Regions from separate parts of the Pseudoduganella sp. GW821-FHT12E03 genome, predicted to be linked through region 2. Evidence: predicted binding sites of a transcription regulator. Region 2 holds the regulator's gene; the other holds the start of a gene.
What was found. The regulator sigma-54, encoded in region 2, starts transcription at its own class of promoters, with help from an activator protein. The targets are predictions, from matches to a motif close to TGGCANGNAANCTGCTTT.
Positions count from the first base shown of each region.

Region 1: a site for sigma-54 is predicted at 1,718-1,735, ahead of AC1RRC_RS18945 (PEP-CTERM sorting domain-containing protein). Genes of this name have one in related genera too.

Region 1 covers NZ_JBXAQJ010000007.1:183,336-186,860, forward strand. The annotation lists gene AC1RRC_RS18940 (branched-chain amino acid ABC transporter substrate-binding protein) at 1-793, opposite strand, end outside; gene AC1RRC_RS18945 (PEP-CTERM sorting domain-containing protein) at 1,078-1,674, opposite strand; gene AC1RRC_RS18950 (substrate-binding periplasmic protein) at 1,891-2,679, opposite strand; gene AC1RRC_RS18955 (coiled-coil domain-containing protein) at 2,812-3,525, opposite strand, start outside.
Region 2 covers NZ_JBXAQJ010000010.1:7,059-10,583, forward strand. The annotation lists gene lptA (lipopolysaccharide transport periplasmic protein LptA) at 1-171, shown strand, start outside; gene lptB (LPS export ABC transporter ATP-binding protein) at 173-967, shown strand; gene AC1RRC_RS23835 (RNA polymerase factor sigma-54) at 973-2,469, shown strand; gene hpf (ribosome hibernation-promoting factor, HPF/YfiA family) at 2,540-2,899, shown strand; gene AC1RRC_RS23845 (enoyl-CoA hydratase/isomerase family protein) at 3,010-3,525, shown strand, end outside.

The DNA of each region.
Region 1 (3,525 bases), on a different contig from region 2:
CGCCCAGCTTGCCCATTTCCGCGGTACAAATGGTGTCGCCGCCCAGCAGCTTGGCATTGATGCCCAACTGTTTCATTTGGCGCGCCATCGGCGCGGCTTGTGGCGCATAGCCGCCGAAGAAGATCGCTTCGACATTCTTGGCTTTCAGCTTGGTCAGGATGGCGGTGAAATCCACGGCCTTGTCGGTGGTGTATTCGTGACCCGCGACCGCCAGGCCGGACGCCTTGGCCTGCTTTTTGAATTCTTCCGCCAGGCCTTGGCCAAACGCGGTGCGGTCATCGATCACGGCCACGGTTTTGGCCTTCAATTCCTTGGCGGCATACAGCGCCATTTTCGAGCCCAACTGGGTATCGCTGGCGTTCACGCGGAACACGCCCTTATAGCCTTGCTGCGTGACTTTCGGGTTGGTGGCGACGGTGGCGATCAGGGTGCCGGCATCGTTGTAGGCGCGGGAAGCCGGGATGGCGACGCCGGAATTGTAAGGACCGACCACGTAACGCACGCCGCTGTCGATGAATTTTTGCGCGACTTGCACGCCGGCTTTGGGATCGCCCTGGTCATCTTCCGACAGCAGTTCGAACTTGATTTTCTTGCCGCCCACGGTGATCGGTTTGGCGTTCAATTCTTCGATCGCCAGGCGGGCGCCGTTTTCATTGTCTTTGCCGGAAAACGCCTGCGCGCCGGACAGGGGACCGGTGTGGCCAATCTTGACGGTTTCCTGGGCCGCTGCGGTGTTCATGGCGCTGATGGCGCCCAGCAGGGCGAGTGCGCCCATGGTGCGTTGGAACTTCATTGTGTCTCCTTGGTGAGGGTCGATGCGCGTGCATTATCCCCAAGGCGAAATGGCAGGGCAAGCGCAAACTGCGGCGCCGGCGCGGTATCTTGCGGGGCGGGCGGGCGCTGCTTGTACGGTTATGCGGAAATATGTAAAAACGTGCGGAAAACCGCCGGTGCGGCCAGGTTTCAGCGTTGCGCTGTGCGGCTGCGCTGGCAGGCGGGGCAAGCGCAAACCATGCGTGCGGGGGGGGGGCATGACGATGAAGTGCGCATGGGAATCCATGCGCACTTGGAGGGATATCAGGCTTGCTTGCGGCGGCGGGCAGCCGCCAGGCCTGCCAGGCCCAGGCCAAACAGCATCATGGAGGCCGGCTCGGGAACATTGCTCGATTGCGCGGTGTTCAGTTGCACGTTGTCGAGCAACATGTAGTCGTCGCCGATCACGCGAATGGCGTCGAAGTTAAAGCCGGAGAAGCCGTAGAAGTTATCGTCGCCGAGGCCAACTTCGGTCGTAAACGAGTCCAGCACGGTATTGCCCAGCAGCGCTTCAAATGTCCATACCGAAGAGTTGGACGCCATGGCAAACGCCGCCCCCGATTGCACGTTGGTGAAATTCAGCTCGAACGTGGTTGGAGACGGACCCGGCTGAAAATTGCCCAGCGTGGCGCCGGTGATGTTGGGGAAGCCTTCCTGGGGCGAATAACGCAGGAATGGCGTAAAACTCACGCCTTCCGCCGCCCATTCGGTGGTGACGCTGGCGCTGCCGCCGAGCACATGCTCGTCAAAGGTGATGGTAGACGTAGGCGACGACAGGCCGGTGGTGGAATGGCTGATCACGGCAGCCTGGGCGAATTGGGTGGCGGTCAGCAGGGCGGCGGCAAGAAGCGCTTTTTTCATGATTGTTGGCCTATAGGAAAGTTAAGTTACTTCAGTGCTACTTTTAGCAATTTGCATGCCATCAATATTACTGTCGTAAAATCAATGAGTTGCACCGTTGACATTTCTTGAGCCGACACAAGTGTAAAAAAATCCGACACTGTGATGTTGCTGATTGGTAACGATAATCCGGCCGCAGGCGGCGCCTTCGGTGGGCCGCGCCGGCCGCAAGAACATTCAGCGTTGCGCCGTGCGGCGACGCTGGCGCGCCAGCGCGGCATTGATGCGGTCGATCAGGCCGTTGTCTTGGCCATAGGCAATGGCAAAGTGTTCGCCATTGTCGGTTTGTACCGGTTGCGGCAACACCGACAGGCTGACGTCCGGCGCCAGGTTCATGTCTTTGAGATACGGGGCAATGAACGCGCGCAACTCCATCTCGATGTCTTGGGCGGATTCCCCGGCGGGCTGCACCAGCAAGACCGCGTCGACCCGTTTCAACAGCAGCCGCTGCAGACGCGCCGCGCGCGAAGCGATGTCGTCTTCCACCCGAAACAGCTTGTTGCGGCGGCGTTCGAATTCATCGCCATAGGTATAGCCGCGCACTGCGCCCACCGTCTTGCCCTGTAAATCATCGAGGGAGGTGAACGGAAAGGTGGCGTCGCTGCGCGTGACCAGCCACAGTGTATTGCTGCCCACGATATCGGAATAGTGCAGCTCGCGCAGGCGCTCGCCGGTCTTTGGTAAACCGAAGATCAGGCCCGCGCCGGTGCGGGCGTTGCGTTCGGCGCGCGGCCACGGATAACTCTTGATGTTGAAGGTGATGTTGAGCTCTTGCTCGAGGTAGTCGAACAATTTACGCCGCCAGGGCTTGAGCGGCTTTTGCCGGCCTTGCGCATCGAGCGCGTCGCCCAGCAAGAGCGTGACCGGTTGCGGCGGTGCGGCGTGGGCCAGTGCCGGGCCCAGTGCCAGCATGCCGGCAGCCAGTCCGCACGCCGTTATCAATGTGCGCTTGCGTTGGGATGCCATCAGATATCCGAATATAAAGCCGCCACTCCGGTGCTGGCGGAAGAGTGGCGGCGACGGTTAATTATTACAGAGATGGTGCATTAAGGTGCAAATAACCGCCATTGGTCATCTGTTTGATGCCAATAGATTATTTTAGCGTTGCGTCCGCGCCGTACTGTCCGGATTCACGCCGCCACCAGCCGCCTCATCGGCAGGTGGGACCGGCCGCACGGGCGGAATGGGGGCTGCGGTGGGGACTCTTGCCGCCTGGGCCGGTGGCACAGGCGGGCGTGCGCCGGCGGCGGCCATCGCGTGACCGCTGTAGGCGGCGATGGCGGCCGCCTGGGCGGGATCGGCGGCATTGGGGGGGCGTTGCGCGTTGGCGGCCTGGGCAGCCTGCCGTGCCTGCTCCGCCTGGGCCGCCGCATTGGCCAGCACGTCCGCTTGCTGTTCGGCGCGGACTTGCCGTGCCGCGGCGGCGGCTTCGGTCAGTTGGCGCTCCCGCTGCGCCTGCGCGTTGGCGCGGCCCCGGGCGGCTTGCTGTTCCAGTGCCAGGCGCTGCTCCGCCGTGCGCTGCGCCGCCGCCATGGCGGCGGCGCCCTGGGCTTCCGGCCGTGCGCCTTGGAGCTCGGCGGCCTGTTGTTCGGCCACCCGTTGTTCGGCTGCGCGGGTGGCCGCGGTGCGTTCGGTGGCTTGCCGCTCCTGCCGTGCCGCTGCGGTTTGCGTGGCGGCGCCGGTGTTGGTCTGCTGTGCGGCTTCCGCCTGGCTGGCTTGGTCCGCCTGGGCTTGCGCAAGCGCCGCCAGGGTGCGGCGCTCGGCGCCGGTGCGCTGGACGGTGCGTTCGCTTTCCACGGCGGCGTTTTGGCG
Region 2 (3,525 bases):
GAAGTGGCGGGGGAATTCATTTCCTATGACAGCCGCAAGGAATACTTCAGCGTGCGCAATACCGTGACCGGCGACAGCAAGCCGGGCGCGGGCCGCGGCACGATGGTGATTCAGCCGTCAGCCAAGCGTCCGCCGCCGGACGGCGCAACCCAGCCTGAGGCGGGGAAATAAGATGGCGCAGGCGGAAGTTCAAGCTGCGGCGCCAGTTGCGGCGCCCATGGCCAATTGCGGCAGTACCCTGCTGGTGCGCGGCCTGCAAAAATCGTATGGCAAGCGCCAGGTGGTGCATGACGTGTCGCTGCAAGTCGAATGCGGCGAAGTGGTGGGCTTGCTGGGGCCGAACGGCGCGGGCAAGACCACCTCGTTTTACATGATCGTGGGCCTGGTGCCGTCCGATGCGGGCAGTATCGAGATTGCCGGCAGGGATGTGTCGTCGATGCCGATCCACCAGCGGGCGGCGCTGGGCCTGTCCTACCTGCCGCAGGAAGCGTCGGTATTCCGCAAGCTGACGGTGGAAGAAAATATCCGCGCGGTGCTGGAGATCCAAAAGGTCAACGGCAAACCGCTGGCGAAGGCAGACATCGACGAGCGGCTGAACCGGCTGCTGGCGGACCTGCAAATCGAGAAATTGCGTGAAAACGCGGCGCTGTCCCTGTCTGGCGGCGAGCGCCGCCGCGTGGAAATCGCACGCGCCCTGGCCACCAATCCGCGCTTCGTGCTGCTCGATGAACCTTTTGCCGGCGTCGACCCGATTGCCGTCATCGAGATCCAGCGCATTGTCCGTTTCCTCAAGGAGCGCGGTATCGGTGTGCTGATCACTGACCACAATGTGCGCGAGACGCTGGGTATCTGCGACCGCGCGTACATCATCAACCAGGGCGCCGTGCTAGCCTCGGGCCGTCCGGACGACATCATCGCCGACGAATCCGTGCGCCGCGTCTACCTGGGTGAACATTTCCGTATGTAGGAACCATGAAACAGTCACTGCAACTTCGCACTTCGCAGCACCTTGCGCTGACTCCTCAGCTGCAGCAGTCGATCCGCCTGCTGCAATTGTCCACCCTGGAGCTGCATCAGGAACTGGAACAAATCCTCGGCGAAAACCCGTTGCTGGAACGCCTGGACGATCCGCTCGACCATTCGGTGCGCCTGCTGGCCGATGGCGCCATCAGCGCGCCGGTGCAAAACGGCGCGGAAGCCACGCCGGACACCTTGCAGCCGCCATCGGATGGCGCCGCGCCGGCCGATGGCGACGCCCCGCATGAAGGCGGGGCCGAGGGCGGCGAGGGCGACAACGCCGGCGCGGCCGACGGCGACAGCGACTGGAGCGATGTCGGCCGGGCCAAGAGTCCGGATGACGACGATTCCCGCCCGCAAATCGAAGCCAGCCACTGCACCCTGCGCGAACATTTGCTGGAGCAAATGCGCGTAACGGTGACGGAAGAGCGCGACCGCATCCTGATGGAACTGATCATCGATGCGCTCGACGACAACGGTTACCTCGAAGAGTCGCTGGAAGAAATCCATGCCCGCCTGCCGGAAGAAGCGGAAGTGGACTTCGATGAGCTGCGCACGTCGCTGACCTTGCTGCAAAGTTTTGATCCGGCCGGCGTGGGCGCGCGCAGCGCGTCCGAATGCCTGGCATTGCAAATCAGGCAAATGCCGAATGTGCCGCTGGTGACGCGCCGCATGGCGCTGGTCATCGTCGACAAGCACCTGACCTGGTTTGCCCAGCGCGAATTCAACAAGCTGAAAAAAGCCCTCGATTGCGACGATGAAGACTTGCGCGAGGCGCAAGCGGTGATTCGCCTGTGCAATCCCCATCCGGGCGCGGAATTCGCATCGGACGTGTCCGATTACGTGGTGCCGGACGTGATTGTGAAAAAAGCCCGCAACGGCTGGCAAGTGACCCTGAACAACGACGTCATGCCGCGCCTGCGCGTCAATGCGATGTATGCGAACTTGTTGAAGCAGGGCAAGAGCGAATCCGCGATGGGCGCACAGTTGCAGGAAGCCAAGTGGCTGATTAAAAACATGCGCCAGCGCTTCGACACGATCTTGCGCGTGGCCCAGGCCATCGTTGAGCGGCAAAAGAATTTCTTCTCGCACGGCGCGGTAGCGATGCGGCCCCTTGTGTTGCGTGAAATTGCTGATACACTGGGTCTACACGAGAGCACTATTTCTCGTGTAACAACTCAAAAATATATGCTCACGCCCCATGGCATGTTTGAGTTGAAATACTTCTTTGGCAGCCACGTCGCAACAGAAGCAGGAGGAGAGGCGTCCTCCACGGCGATACGGGCGCTGATCGTGCAATTGACAGGAGCAGAAGACCCTAAAAATCCATTATCCGACAGTAAGATTGCGGACATGCTGGGGGAACAAGGCATGGTAATTGCGCGACGGACTGTTGCCAAATATCGCGAAGCATTGAAAATCCCGCCCGTTAGTCTGCGCAAAGCTCTGTAGTGTTACTGGGTTCCCCTGCGCGCCACAGCATAACTGTGATACGTACGAACCTTCATCTTTAGGAGTGTGTATGAATCTCACCATCAGTGGACATCATCTCGAAGTGACCCCCGCGATTCGCGAATACGTGCAGAACAAACTGGAACGCGTAAAACGTCATTTCGATCAAGTAATTGATATTGCTGTCATCCTGACTGTAGATAACCTCACCGAGAAAGAGAAAAGGCAAAAAGCCGAGATCAATCTGCGAATGTCCGGCAAGACCGTGTACGTGGAAAGCCTGTCGCAAGACTTGTACGCTGCCATCGATACGCTGGTCGATAAACTGGATCGCCAGGTTATGAAATACAAAGGCAAGATACAAGAGCATAACCACACCGCGATCAAACACCTTCCGGATAATTACGACGAGTCGGCCGCCACCGCATAAGCGGTCCCCGATACTCGGACGAAAAGGGCGCAGTTGGCGCCCTTTTTTGCGCCTGTACTATTCCCATGGCGACGCTACAATAGCTTTCTTTCAATTCAGCGATGCCTGCCATGAGCGAACCAGTCGTGACACATGTCCTCACCCACATCAGCAACGGAACCGGGTTTATCACGTTGGACCGGCCGAAGGCATTGAATTCCCTGTCGCTCGACATGGTGCGCGCCATGACCGGCATCTTGCTGGCCTGGCGCGATGATCCGCAAGTGGCGGCAGTGGTGATCCGCAGCAGCAGTGAAAAAGCGCTGTGCGCCGGCGGCGATATCCGCTTTTTCCATGACGCCGGCAAAGCCACACCGCAGGGCGGCAGCGCGCTGCTGGAAGATTTTTTCACGGAAGAATATGCGCTGAACCACCTGATCCATTACTACCCGAAACCGTATATCGCCATCATGGATGGCGTGGTGATGGGCGGCGGCATGGGCATTGCGCAGGGCGGACCCGGCTGCGGCGTGCGCATCGTCACGGAGCGCACGAAAATGGCGATGCCGGAAGTGAATATCGGCTTGTTCCCGGATGTCGGCGGCAGTCATTTCCTGTCGCATGCACCGGGCCAGCTGGGACGCTAT